2 regions of the Acidihalobacter sp. genome follow, and region 1 is predicted to be linked to the other one. Evidence: predicted binding sites of a transcription regulator. Region 1 holds the regulator's gene; the other holds the start of a gene.
What was found. Region 1 encodes sigma-54, which starts transcription at its own class of promoters, with help from an activator protein. Its sites were predicted from a motif close to TGGCANGNTNCNTGCTT; they were not measured.
Positions count from the first base shown of each region.

Region 2: P8014_RS13840 (DUF1194 domain-containing protein) is a predicted target of sigma-54. The motif match lies at 5,796-5,812, and genes of this name have one in related genera.

Region 1 is NZ_JARRQY010000005.1:8,638-15,874, forward strand. It holds gene P8014_RS02210 (calcium/sodium antiporter) at 1-666, shown strand, start outside; partial or broken gene P8014_RS02215 (KpsF/GutQ family sugar-phosphate isomerase) at 671-1,490, shown strand; gene kdsC (3-deoxy-manno-octulosonate-8-phosphatase KdsC) at 1,515-2,054, shown strand; gene lptC (LPS export ABC transporter periplasmic protein LptC) at 2,073-2,624, shown strand; gene lptA (lipopolysaccharide transport periplasmic protein LptA) at 2,633-3,160, shown strand; gene lptB (LPS export ABC transporter ATP-binding protein) at 3,157-3,882, shown strand; gene P8014_RS02240 (RNA polymerase factor sigma-54) at 4,084-5,541, shown strand; gene raiA (ribosome-associated translation inhibitor RaiA) at 5,563-5,880, shown strand; gene P8014_RS02250 (PTS sugar transporter subunit IIA) at 5,873-6,373, shown strand; gene hprK (HPr(Ser) kinase/phosphatase) at 6,437-7,237, shown strand, end outside.
Region 2 is NZ_JARRQY010000039.1:21,138-28,374, forward strand. It holds gene P8014_RS13810 (hydrogenase 4 subunit F) at 1-388, opposite strand, end outside; gene P8014_RS13815 (formate hydrogenlyase) at 385-1,062, opposite strand; gene P8014_RS13820 (NADH-quinone oxidoreductase subunit H) at 1,059-2,012, opposite strand; gene hyfB (hydrogenase 4 subunit B) at 2,009-4,021, opposite strand; gene P8014_RS13830 (helix-turn-helix transcriptional regulator) at 4,029-4,304, opposite strand; gene P8014_RS13835 (GFA family protein) at 4,474-4,878, shown strand; gene P8014_RS13840 (DUF1194 domain-containing protein) at 4,954-5,706, opposite strand; gene P8014_RS13845 (AGE family epimerase/isomerase) at 6,043-7,237, opposite strand, start outside.

The sequences.
Region 1 (7,237 bases):
CGCCTGCTGCAGCGCGAGCTGCCGCTGCTGCTGATCGCCATGCTGTTCGGCTACTTCGTGCTCGCCGACGGCCGCCTGCAACGCGTCGAAGGCCTGGCGCTGCTGTGCGGCCTCGCGCTGATTCTGGCCTGGATGGTCTACAGCGCCCGCCGTGCCGGTCGCCAGGAAGCCATCGCCGAGGAACTCGAACTGCCGCAGGCGATGAGTACCGCGCACGCAACGCTGCTGTTCGTTCTGGGGCTGGTCATCCTGCTGGCGGGCTCCAAGTTTCTGGTCTGGGGCGCAGTGGATATCGCCGAGCGTCTTGGCGTCAGCGATCTGGTCATCGGCCTGACCATCGTCGCCATCGGCACCAGCCTGCCGGAACTGGCCGCATCCATCATTAGCGCCCGCCGCGGCGAACCCGACATCGCACTGGGCAACGTCGTCGGCTCCAATCTGTTCAACGTACTCGGCGTGCTCGGCCTGCCCGGCCTGATCGACCCCGGCCCTGTGCCTAGCGAGGTTCTGAGCCGGGACTATCCGGTCATGCTCGGCTTGACCGTGCTACTGTTCGTCTTCGCCTTCAGCCTGCGCAGCGACGAACGCCGCATCAACCGCATCGAAGGCGGGCTGCTGCTCGCCGCATTCATCGGCTATGAAATCTGGATCTATCTCTCTCCTTGACGCCATGCATCTGGACGCCTCCCAACTGACCGAACTCGGTCTTGCCGTCATCCGCACCGAGTCCGCCGCGATCGAAGCGCTCGCCGAGCGGATGGACGACGCCTTCGTCGCCGCCTGCCGCCATCTGCACGCCTGCCGCGGACGCATCGTCGTACTCGGCATGGGCAAGTCCGGCCACATTGCCCATCATCCGGCGACTTGGGGTACCACTGATCGCCATGACCGGCAATCCGCACTCCGCACTCGCGCGCGAAGCCACGGTGCATATCGACGTCAGCGTGGAGCGCGAAGCCTGCCCGCTAGGTCTGGCGCCGACCTCCAGCACCACCGCCGCGCTGGTCATGGGTGACGCGCTGGCCATCGCACTGCTCGAGGCCCGCGGCTTCACCGCCGAAGACTTCGCCCGCTCGCACCCGGGCGGACGCCTGGGCCGACGCCTCCTGCTGCACGTCGCCGACATCATGCACAAGGGCGACGCCGTTCCCGCCGTCGCGCCGGACACGCCTCTGGGCGAGGCGCTGCTGGAGATTACGCGCAAGAATCTCGGCATGACGGCCATCATCGACGCCGAACGCAAGGTCATCGGCGTATTCACCGACGGCGACCTGCGCCGCACCCTGAACCAAGGACACGACATCCAGCGCGTACGCATGGAGCAGGTAATGACCCGCGACTGCCGTACCATCCACCCGGAAACGCTGGCGGCTGAAGCGGTCAAACTGATGGAAGACCACCGCATCACCGCCCTGCCCGTTACCGACGCCGACAACCGCCTGATCGGCGCGCTCAACATGCAGGACCTGCTGCGCGCCGGCGTGGTCTGAAAACGAAGCGACAGCGAAGACACCATGCTCGAACTCTCCAACGATGCCCTGCAACAGCGCCTGAACGCCATTCGTCTGGTCATCTTCGACGTCGATGGCGTACTCACCGACGGACGACTGCTGCTCGGCGACGACGGCCAGGAATACAAGGCCTTCAACGCCAAGGACGGTCACGGCATGCGCATGCTGCAGGACAGCGGCGTGGCGCTGGCCATCCTCACCGGGCGCCGCTCGCAGGTCGTCGAACGGCGCGCCGCCGATCTCGGCATCGCCCACGTCATCCAGGGCCGGCGCGACAAGCTGCCCGCCTTCGAGGAACTGCTCGAAGCCACGCGCCACAGCCCCGAGGCCATCGCCTACGTCGGCGACGACGTGGTCGACTTGCCCGTCATGCGGCGCGTCGGTGTGGCCGTAGCCGTGGCCGACGCCTCCCCCCTGATCCGCGAGCATGCCCACTGGATCACCGCCAGCCCCGGCGGACACGGCGCGGCGCGCGAAGTCTGCGAGCGCATCATGCAGGTCCAGGGCAACCTGGAACGTCTGCTCGCCACCTACCTCCGCTGACCCGGGCAGCAGCGGCGCATGAACGCCCAACGCCTGTGGTACGGAGCCGTGGCACTAGCCACCGTGGCCATGGCCGCCTGGCTGCTGGGCCAGCTCGTTCCGCCGCTGAGCAAACCGCACCCGCCCACCAGCGGCGTCGACTACCGCGCCAGCGGTATCACGCTGACCCAGATGCGCACCAACGGCAAACCGCGCTACCGTCTGCAGGCCACGACCCTGACCCACACGCTACCCGACGACATCACCCACCTACAGGATGTCGTACTGACCGTCTACCCTCAGACCGGGGCCCCCGTCATCCTGACCACGCCCCGCGCGGACCTGCAGGCCGACGGCGAACACGTACACATGCCCGAGAGGGTGGTCATAACGCGTTCGGCCACCGACGGAGAACTCAAGCTGGTCACCTCCGACCTATACGTCAACATCCGCACCCAGACCGCTACCAGCCAGGCGCATACGACCATCGACGCTCCCGGTTACCATGTACAGGGGCTTGGCCTTCACGCCGACTTCGCCGACCATGTCTTCGAACTGCTGCGCGAGGTGCGCAGCACCTACCAGCGCTGACGACCACTATGCGAAACGATCTCATTAGCCCACGCCTGCTCCTGACCACCGCCCTGTTCTGCCTGGCGCCCCTGCCCGCCGCTGCGCAAACTCCGGCAGCGCCCGAGGCTCCGGTACACATCAGCGCCGACCATTTCCGCTTCAACCAGCAGAAAGGCACCGGAAACTACAGCGGCAACGTGGTGGTCACCCAGGACAAACTCATGATCAAGGGCGACAAGCTGGACATCCTCGCCCCCAACAGCGGACCGATCCAGAAACTGACCATGATCGGCACGCCGGCGACCTTCGAAGACACCACCGCCGAAGGCAAGCGCATCACCGGCCAGGCAAAGAACATGGTCTACAACCCCGCCGAACAGAGCATCGTGCTCACCGGCGACGCCCAGCTACAGCAGCGCGGCAACGCCTTCCGCGCCAGTCGCATCGTCTACGACATCCGGCGCGACCTGGTCGACGCCGGCGCGCCGGGACAACGCATCGAGGCCACCTACACACCCGCCACGGGCAAGACCGCGGAGACGCCAAAACAATGAGCGTGCTGCGCGGCACCGAACTCGCCAAGCGCTACCGCGGCCGCGACGTACTGGCCAGCGTCTCGCTGGAAGTCGCTAGCGGCGAAGTGGTCGGCCTACTCGGCCCTAACGGCGCCGGCAAGACCACCTGCTTCTACATCATGGTCGGCCTGATCCAGGCCGATGGAGGCAACATCCAGCTCAACGAACAGGAGATCACGCGTTTCCCCATGCACGCGCGCGCGCGCATGGGCATCGGCTACCTGCCGCAGGAAGCCTCCGTGTTCCGCCGTCTGAGCGTCGAGGACAACATCCGCGCCGTACTGGAACTGCGCAAGGAACTCGATGCCAAGGGCCGCGAGGAAGCGCTCGACGCCCTGCTCGAGGAACTCCAGATCGGGCATATCCACGACAGCCGCGGCTACAGCCTCTCGGGCGGTGAACGCCGGCGCGTCGAAATCGCCCGTGCCCTGGCCGCCGACCCCGCCTTCATCCTGCTCGACGAACCTTTCGCCGGCGTCGATCCGATTTCCGTACTCGACATCCAGCGCATCGTGCGCCATCTGAGCGAGCGCAACATCGGCGTGCTGATCACCGATCACAACGTGCGCGAAACCCTGGGTATCTGCCAACGGGCCTACATTCTGAGCGAAGGGCGCGTGCTCGCCGAAGGCGGCCCCGAGGACATCCTGCACAATCGCAAGGCCCGCGAGGTCTACCTCGGTGAAGACTTCAAACTGTGATGCCGCACCAGCGCTGCCTCGCGCACCTCGGCGGACGGCGCCTCCGGCCTCGTACGCCAGCAGAGCGCACCATGCGGATCGAGAGCACATCTTGCATCCGAGATGGATTCGATATAATCCTGGACATGACACAGCAAAAACCAGACAGGAGGCACCGGCCTGCTGGAGCGAGCGGCGAAACGCCGCAATGACGGAAACCCGATGATCAAGCCTTCGATTCAACTCAAGCTGGGGCAGCAACTGGCCATGACGCCCCAGTTGCAGCAGGCGATTCGCCTGCTGCAGTATTCCACCCTAGAGCTGCAGACCCACATCCAGGAGATTCTAGAAACCAATCCGCTGCTGGACAGCGACGAGGAAAACGACGAGAACTACCCGGCCGAAGATCAAGAAAACGACGACTCTACCACCAGCGCCGAAGACACGATCCCGGACGACCTGCCCGTCGACAGCGCCTGGGAGGACATCTATGAGCCGGCCAACGTACCAGGCTCCGGCAATGGCCGCCTTGAAGGCGAGGAGCGCGATCCCTACGAATCCCAAAGCGGGGGTGACGAATCGCTGATCGACCATCTGCTGTGGCAGATCCACCTCACCACGATGAACGATCAGGACCGGCAGATCGCCATCAACCTGATCGACGCCATCGACGAAGACGGCTACCTGCAGGAAGATCTGCCCACCCTGCAGAACAGCCTGACCCAGGAACTGGGACTGGAAGAGCCGCTCGAGATCGAGGATATCGAGGCGGTACGGCACCTCATCCAGCGCCTCGATCCGCCCGGCTGCGGCGCCCGCAACCTGTCCGAATGTCTGCTGGCACAGCTCTATGAACTGCCCGCCGACACGCCCTGGCTGGAAGCCGTCCGCAAGCTCATCGGCGAACATCTCGATCTGCTCGCCAACCACGATTTCAAAACGCTCATGCGCCGCCTCGAACTCGACGAGGCCGGCCTGCAGAGCGCAGTTGCACTGATACAGACGCTCAACCCACGCCCCGGTGCGCAGATCAGCGATCGCCGGCCCGAGTACATCGTACCTGACGTCATCGTGCGCAAGCAGGATCAGCGCTGGCGCGTCGAACTCAACACCGAAGCCATCCCGCGCCTGCGCGTGAACGCCACCTACGCAGCCATGGTCAAGCGCGCCGACACCAGCACGGACAACACCTACATCAAAAACCAGCTGCAGGAGGCACGCTGGTTCATCAAGAGTCTGCAGAGCCGTAACGAAACGCTGCTGCGCGTGGCCTCCGCCATCGTCGAACAACAGCGCGGCTTTCTCGAATATGGCGAGGAAGCCATGAAACCGCTGGTACTGCGCGACATCGCCGAGCAGGTCGAAATGCACGAATCGACCATCTCCCGCGTCACCACGCAGAAATACATGCACACCCCGCGCGGCATCTTCGAGTTCAAGTATTTCTTCTCCAGCCATGTCGGCACCGCCGACGGCGGCGAGTGCTCGGCGGTGGCCATCCGCGCGATGATTCGCAAGCTCATCGAAGGGGAACCTGGCGACAAACCCCTTTCAGACAGTAAAATCGCCGCCCTTTTGGGAGAGAAGGGCATTCAGGTGGCCCGCCGCACGGTCGCCAAGTACCGCGAGGGCATGAATATTCTCTCTTCCAGCGAACGCAAACGCCTGACGAAGGCCTGACAGACAACAATGGAGTCACCCATGCAGATCAACCTCACTGGCCACCACCTCGAACTCACCGACCCGCTGCGTGCCTACGTCGAAGAGAAATTCCAGCGCCTGGAGCGCCATTTCGACAATGTGATCGACGTACATGTCGTGCTCAGCGTCGAGAAACTCCGCCAGAAGGCCGAAGCCAGTCTGCTGCTCGGCGGCAACCAGCTGCATGCGGAAGCGGAAACCGAGGACATGTACGCCGCCATCGACGGTCTGGTGGACAAGCTCGACCGGCAGGTCGTCAAGCACAAGGAAAAGATCAAGGACCACCACAAGGCCGACGCCGACAAACGTCTTGCCTGAATCCACCAACGCTGTAGGTCACACCATGCAGATCGGCGAACTACTGAGCCTGGATCGCGTCGTAGACAACGCCGACGTTACCAGCAAAAAACGTACTCTGGAATTGCTCGGTCAGCTGCTAGGCAGTGAGGAAACCGGCCTTTCGGCCGATGAGGTTTTCGACACTCTGCTGGCGCGCGAACGACTGGGCAGCACCGGGCTCGGTGCGGGCGTAGCCATTCCCCACGGGCGCATGAAAGGCATCGGACGGGCAGTCGGCGCATTCGTCAAACTGCACGAAGGGATCGATTTCGACGCGCCCGACAAACACCCCGTCGATCTGCTCTTCGCATTGATCGTGCCGGAGGAATGCACTGACGCGCATCTCGACATCCTCGCTCAGCTCGCCAGACTGTTTCGTGACGCCGACACCGTTGCACAACTACGCCAGTGTACGGACAGCGAGACGCTTTACCGCGCACTAACCGAATGGAGTGCGCGGCACGCCGCCTGACCGGACAAGAATCCGGGGCGCAGAAGTGCCGAAAGCGCCCCGGAATTCAGTAGACTAGCCAGCATGGAATCCACTCCGCTGACTGTTCAGATGCTGTTCGAGACTCTTTGCGACAAGCTGCAGCTCGAATGGACGGCTGGGCGCAAGGGCGCACAGCGCGCACTCAGCAGCGCCCGCTGCCCCTGGGGCGGCGCCACGCTGGTCAGCCATCTCGACCTCATCACCACCAGTGCGGTTCAGGTAATCGGCCCGGCCGAGATGGAATATCTCACCGAGCTGCCGCCGGCCGAACGCGCCGAAGCCATCCGACATCTGTTTCAAGCCACCGTCGTGGTGCTGCTGGCCGACGGTCTGACCGCCGGCCAGACCCTGCGCGCCGCGGCCGACTCGCGCAACGTGCCGTTGTTCACCACGCCACTGGCCGAACAGGAATTGCTCAGCCAGCTGCGCTACTACCTCAGCGAAGCGCTTGCCGAGCGCATCACCATGCACGGCGTGTTCATGGAAGTGCTTGGCATCGGCGTGTTACTGGCCGGCGACAGCAACGTCGGCAAAAGCGAACTGGCGCTGGAACTGGTCACGCGCGGACACCGGCTGGTCGCCGACGATGCCCCGGAACTGGCGCGCATCACGCCCAACACGCTGCAGGCCCACAGTCCTGCGGTACTGCAGGACATGCTGGAGGTTCGCGGGCTCGGCGTGCTCAACATTCGCGCCATGTACGGCGACAACGCCATCAAGGACCGGAAGAATCTGCAGCTGATCATCGACCTGCGCCACGCCGAACCCGCCGCGACGGAAACCACGCGTCTGCAAGGCGTGCTGGCCGAGCGCGAACTGCTCGGCGTCACCGTGCCGGTCACC
Region 2 (7,237 bases), on a different contig from region 1:
CCCACAGCACGCCGAGGTTGTTGGTGGTCAGCGCCAGCAGCATGGTGAACATGAAGCTCTGGTACATGGCGTGGTACAGGCGCAGCCCGTGCGGGCCGGTCAGGCGCGTGTGCAGCACGTGCTGCATGTAGGGGCGCGAGAAGATCGAGGTGGTCAGGCCGACGAAGCTGGTCAGCACCACGAGGAACACGTTGAAGGCGTCCACGCGCAGACCGAATCCGGCGACCACGCCATGCTGCGCGACCTGCCAGGCGAGCACGGCGGAGGCGGCGAAGGACAGCGCGCCCAGTGCCACGTTGACCCAGCCGGCGAGGCGGTCGCGGCGCAGCAGAGCCAGCAGCAGCGCGCCGGCCAGCGGCGTGAAGGTGGTCAGCAGCAGCGCGCTCACGGCCGTTCTTCCTCGGCCTCGCTGAGGCGGTTGAGGTGGTCGACGTCCAGCGAGTCGATGCTTTCGCGAAGCTGGAAGAAGAACACGCCGAACAGCACCATGGCGACCAGCACGTCGAAGGCCACGCCCAGCTCCACCACCAGCGGCATGCCGCCGGTGGCGCTCACCGCGGCGAGGAACAGGCCGTTCTCCATGGACATGAAGCCAAGCACTTGCACCACCGCCTGGCGGCGCACGACCATCATCAGTAGTCCGACCAGCACTACCGCCAGACTGATGGCGACGATGTTGCGCGTGAACTCCAGGCCCTGCTGCACGATGGGCAGCACCAGCCAGTAGCTGAACACCACCAGACCGACGGCGGCGCCGGCGGCGAGGATGGGGTGGGCGAGTTCGTCGCGCTGGCGTGACAGGCCGAGGCGACGCACCAGGCGATGCAGCATCCACGGGATCAACAGCGCCTTGAGGGCGAAGGTGAGCGCGGCGGAGAAGTAGAGTTCCGGCGCGTGGTCGGCGATCGCGACTATGAGCGTGACCGCGGCGACATGCGCGCCCTGCCAGGCGAAGGCGTGGATCGCAGATTGCAGCCGCGGCTGCGCGAGCAGGGCGAAGGAGGCGAACAGGGCCAGCGCGGCGAGCACCAGGACGATGGAATGCAGCGGCGGCAGGTTCACAGTCCCTGCTCCAGGATCACGTGGCTGAGCAGGCCGAGCAGGGCCAGCAGAAAGGCGAGGCTGAGGAAGGACGGCGCCCGGAACAGGCGTTTCTTGGCCAGCACAGTCTCGGCCACCGCCAGCAACAGGCCGAGCAGCGCCAGCTTGGCGACGATCGCCAGTGCACCGGCAGCCAGCGCCGATAGCGTGGGCGTCGTGGCGATGCCCCAGGGGAAGAAGACGTTGGCGATGAGCGCGCCGTAGAGCATCAGGCGCAGCTGCGCGGCCCATTCCAGCAGCGCCAGGTGACGGCCGGAGTACTCCAGCACCATGGCTTCATGGATCATGGTCAGTTCGAGATGCGTGCTGGGATTGTCGATCGGGATGCGGCCGGTCTCGGCGATGGCTACCAGCACCAGCCCGCCGAGGGCGAACAGCGTGGACGGCAGCAGCAGCGAGCCGCCGGCCAGCTGGTGATCGACCATGCCGGCGAGGTTGGTGCTGTGCGCGGACATGGCCAGCGTGAACACGGCCATGAGCAGGGCCGGTTCGGCCAGCCCCGAGACCATCATCTCACGGCTTGCGCCCATGCCGCCGAAGGCGGTGCCGACATCCATGCCGGCCAGCGCCATGAAGAAGCGTGCCAGGCCAAGCAGACCGGCGACGACGATGACGTCGGCGACCGTAGCGGTCGGCAACTTTGTGGCGATGAGCGGCACCGCGGCGGCGGCGAGCCAAGTGGCGGTGAAGACGATATAGGGCGTGACCCGGAACAGCGGCGAGGCGGTGTGCGCCACACGTGCTTCCTTGGCGAACAGCTTGCGCAGATTGCGCGCCGGCTGCAGTACCGAGGCGCCGCGGCGGTTCTGCAGCACCGCCTTGGCCTTGCGCACCCAGCCCACCAGCAGCGGCGCGAGCAGCAGGTAGACGAGTGCCTGCACGGCGGCCAGTGCGAGGTCGACGGTGTTCACAGAGTCACCAACCAGAGCAGCAGGAGCAGCGTGCCCAGGGTCCAGCCGAGGTATACGCGCAGGCTGCCCGCCTGCAGGCGGGTGACCAGACGCGTCAGGCGGTCGAGCCAGCGCGCGAGTGGTGCGTAGAACAATGCCCAGCTGCGGTCTGCGATCCGCAGGCGGTAGCGCACGGTGGTCTCGCCGCTCGGCTCGACGCTCTCGTCGATGTGCAGCAGCGGCGTGAACACACGGCGCAGCGGCTGGGCGAAGGCGGTGGCGGTGTATTGCATGTGCGCGTTCGGCGGCGCGAAGCCGCAGTCCCAGGCGTCGCTGCGCCGGATGCGGCGCACCGCGCCGCGCCTGACGGCGACGGCCGCCAGTGCCGAGAGCAGCAGCAGCGCGATCAGCACGACGGGAGCGCTGTAGCTCGCGGTGGCCGGCGCGATCGGCGTGAGCCACAGCCAGCCCTGCGCGCCGACCTGCGGCAGTTGGGTGCCGAGCAGCTCATGCGGGACTTTTTCGATCCAGGCGATGATCGTGGTAGGGAATACGCCGGCGGCCACGCACAGTGCGGCGAGCAGACCCTGTCCGATGCGCATGCTCAGCGGTACCTGGCGGGCACGACGCACGTGGCGGGTGCGCGCCTGACCGAGGAAGGCCGTGCCGTAGGCCTTGACGAAGGCTGCTGCGGCCAGCGCCGCGCTGAGCGCCAGCACCGCAGCGGCGACCGGAATGAGCGTGCGCAGCAGCCCGCTCTCCAGTTGCCAGGTCTGCAGCGCGGCCTGGAAGGTAAGCCATTCCGAAACGAAGCCGTTGAGCGGCGGCAGGCCGGCGATGGCCAGGCTGCCGACGAGGAAGAAGCTGCCCGTCCACGGCATGCGCCGCAGCAGCCCGCCCATCTGGTCGAGGTCACGTTCGTGCGCGCTGTGCAGGATGGCGCCGGCGCCCATGAACAGCAGCCCTTTGAACAGGGCGTGGTTGAGCGCGTGGTAGAGCGCGGCGACCAGCGCCAGCGTGCCGAGCAGGCGGTGGCCGGTGCCGAGGAAGATCAGTGCGAGGCCGATGCCGATGAACACGATGCCCAGGTTCTCCACCGAGGAGTAGGCGAGCAGGCGCTTGAGGTCGCTCTGCATCAGCGCCAACAGTACGCCGATCAGCGCCGAGGCGCAGCCGATCAGCAGCACGCCGACCCCCCACTGCCAGTGCGTCTGCCCCAGCAGGTCGAAGACGAAACGCAGAAAGCCGTAGACCGCCACCTTGAGCATGGCACCGGACATCAGCGCGGAGATGTGCGAGGGCGCGGCGGGATGCGCCTCGGGCAGCCAGGCGTGCAGCGGTACCAGGCCGGCTTTCATGCCGAAGCCGGCGAAGGCCAGGGAGAAGGCCACGCTGGCCCACAGGAACGACGGATGTGCGGCGCGCAGAGCGTCGAAGCCGAAACCGCCGCCGAAGTTAGCCAGCACGCCGAAGGCCAGCAGGATGCACAGCCCGCCGATGTGGCCCATGAGCAGGTAGAGGAAGGCGGCGCGGCGGTTGCTGGCGTTGTCGTGCTGGAAGGCGACGAGGAAGTAGCTCGCCAGGGTCATCAGCTCCCAGGCGACCATGAACATGAAGGCGCCGTCGGCCAGTACCACCAGGAGCATGCCGAGCAAAAAGAGGCCGGAGAAAAAGCCCAGCGCGGATAGCGGGTCGCGGCCGCGCTCGAAATCGCGTACATAGCCCATGCCGTAGATGCCGACGGCTAGCGTCAGGGCGCCGATCAGGCTGAGGAAGAAGCCGGCAAGAGCATCCACGTGCAAACGCCAGGGATGCCAGGGCAGGCCGAGCGGCAACTGCACGGTGGCGCTTTCGCCGCTCGCCAGCACCATCATCCCGCAGACCAGTGCGCTCAGCCCGGCCAGGGCGAACAGCGGCAGTGCCAGCCGACGCAGCAGGCCGGGGCGTTGCGCAGTGGCCGGCAAGCTCGCCAAGGACGAGGCGAGTGCCAGTCCTAGCGAAGCCGTTGCCGATGTCCATACCGCGTCCATAATCGTTTCAGGCGTTAGCCTCGCCGTTGTCGGAGGCGGGTGCCTTGAGGCGGACGCCGCGTCCGCCTGCGGTGCTGCTGGCGCCTTCGCCGAGCAGTTCCAAGCCGGCGCGGTCCAGTGCATCCACCACCCGCACCAGCGATTCGACGTTGCCGCGGACCTGACCTTCGCTGCCTTCCATGCGCTGGATGGTGGGCAGGGACAATCCCGCAGCTTCGGCAAGCTGCCGCTGGTCGATTCCGAGCAGCGCGCGGGCGGCTCGCATTTGGCTGGCGGTGATCATTGCGGTGCGTAATCGGATATTTTGAAAAATTAATTATGGAATTCCGTAAATCCATAATCAAGTATCAAACATCACTATTGATATTTTAAGCTGTATTAGGGCGGTCTTATGTTGAGGCGATCGAGGTTTGGTGCCAATCTCTGGCCGAATTGGAGATGGGGAGACGACGATGCTTGAGGGAGGCTGTCACTGCGGCTCATGCCGCTACGCGATAGACCTGGAGGCGCTGGCAGACGTTGCCGTCTGTCACTGTTCGATATGCCGCCGCACCACGGGGGGCACGCATGTGACCTGGGCAACAGTGCCCGTTGGGGCTTTTCGCTGGACTGCGGGCGAAGCGCGCCGCTACAGCGCATTGGCAGGCAGCGATCGCTATTTCTGTTCGGATTGCGGCGCGCAGTTGGCGCTTTGGACGGCGCTTTCGCCGGACACGATAGACGTCAGCGTGAGCACGCTGGATGATGCCGACCATTATCCGCCGGATCGGCATATTTGGGTCGGAAGTCGTCTGGCCTGGGTAACGCTGGATGATGGTTTGGCGCAGGAGGACGAGGAAATCTACCCGGACGCCTGACGGGCGAGGCTAATTAGAACGAAAACGGCGGCCCGAAGGCCGCCGCCGAAGCGTAAAGCGATCCGACACTCGGGATCAGAGCATGCGCCGACGCAGCGCCACAAAGCCGACCAGTGTCATCAGACCGAAGCCCAGCATGCCCAGCGAGGACGGTTCGGGCACGTCGCCACCGTGAATCTCGCGATACAGCTTCTGGTAGACGGCGTTCTGGAAGTCGGAGAAGCTGTTTGCAGCGATCAGGAACGCCCCCGTTCCGCCAACGATGTTGTTTTGATACCAGGTGGTGAGGCCGGTACTGCCGATAGGTAGGCCGTTGATCGTGTCCACACCGGCAGTCAGCGCGTTGTTGCGCGCCGCCGCGGTGTCGGTTCCATCGTTTTGAGTGCCGTCACCTGACACGTCGATGACCCAGCGGCTGCCCTCGTAGCCGTTGTTGCTGAACAGCGGCACAGCGTAGTTGACGGCGCTGCCCGGTGCGGTTTGGCCGGAGAAGGCGCGGCTGGTCGAGGAGATGGCCGAGGCAAAAGCGCTCGAACTGGTCGCATCCGTGATCTGGCTCCAGCCCACGAGCTGAGACTGCTGACTAGCGCCTGACCACTCGACATAGGTAACGGCGATCCCGCCCGGCAGTCCCGCGATCAGGTTCTGGATGGTTGCGTTGTTGAAGGCATTGATGTAGCCCGTTTTCTGCAGGTTGTACTCGGTGCTGCTCACGCTGCCCGAGACATCGACCAGCAGTGCGAGTTCGAGGTCGACCGGTACGGCGCGCGCAGCGTTGGCGGCGACGAGTGCAAATGCGGCAATTGCAATAAGAAGTATGCGTTTCATGTGGAGGCCCCCCCAATTCAGGCCGGACTACAGAAAAGTCTCTATTACGTTATGTGCGGAGATCATCGTGGATCGCCTGTATGGAGAGTAAGCATATTGCGAGCCAGGCATGAGGGATGGAATTTAATTTAATTAAAAATCAATTAGTTATAATTTTTATCGAGCATGAGAGTAAAGTCTTGCTGTCGAATTATTACGATATTGTAAGTTTTATCGACGGGATAACTATAGACAAGCGTATCCGCCTCCTTCCCGCGCGGCGGATACGGTGAGGCTTTTCTCCCCACGAAGGGCAGTTTGAGGATCGGGCAGTCGCTGTTCGAGTGCGGTCGCGGGTCAGTCCGATGTTTGACGGTCCAGCAGACCAAGCACTTCGTAACAGGCGCCCATGGTGTGGTAGTCGACTTTACCCGCCGGACTCTTCTCGTCGCTGTACTTGCTGTTGTCGCGCCGCAAAATGCGATACCAGGCGCCGTATTCGTGGTCGACGAAGTGCGCCCAAGCGTAGTTCCAGATGCGGTCATACCAGTCCCAGTAGCGTACGTCGCCGCTGCGCGTCGCGAGCACAGCGGCGGCAGTCAGCGACTCGGCCTGAACCCAGAAATATTTGTCGTCGTCGCAGATGGAACCGTCGGGTGCGAAGCCGTAACAAATACCGCCGTACTCGGGGTCCCAGGCTCGGGCGAGTGCGGTATCGAACAGATGCTGTGCGGTCGGCAGTTGCCAATCGCGCGGCGCGTGTCGCTCCAGGATCAGCAGCAGTTTGGCCCATTCGGTTTGGTGTCCGGGCTGGAAACCCCATGGTCTGAACAGGTGTTTGGGGTTGTCGAGGTTGTAGTCCCAATCGGGTTCCCAGTTCGTGTTGTAGTGTTCCCAGACCAGACCGCCGGCCTTGGCGGCCTGACGGCGCGTCATGTGGTCGGCGACGCTCAGCGCGCGGTCTAGGTAGAGCTGTTCGCCGCTGGTCTCGTAGGCGGTCAGCAGCGCTTCGCACATGTGCATATTGGCGTTCTGTCCGCGGTAGGCTGTGAAGCACCAGGAGGCGTCGGCCTCGTCCCGGTAGAGGCCGGCGTCGGCGTCCCAGAAGCGCGTTTCCAACAGATCACGGGTTTCGTCCATCCAGGGCCGGGCTTCGGCGATGCCCGCACGCACGGCGCTGGCGTAGGCCAGAAGCACGAAAGCCAGGCCGTAGGCGTGGTTGGTCCGGTCGTTCGGCTCGCCGTCGAGTAGCGTCCAGGCATAGCCGCCGGTGTCGGAGTCGCGGTGCACGTCGCGCAGGTAGGCGAGGCCGTGGCACGCCGCGTCGAGGTAGGCGGGATCGCCGAAACGGAGCGCGGCCATGGCATAGTTGAAGACGAAGCGTGTACTGCTGACCAGGTGCCGATGATGACGGTCGTAAATTTCGCCGTCGTCACGGAAATACTGGAAGTAGCCGCCGGCCGGGTCGATACAGCGTGGATGATAGAAGGCCATGGTCTTGCGCACGTGTTCCAGCAGGAACTCGGAGGAGCGGAAGTCGGGGGCGTCGCTC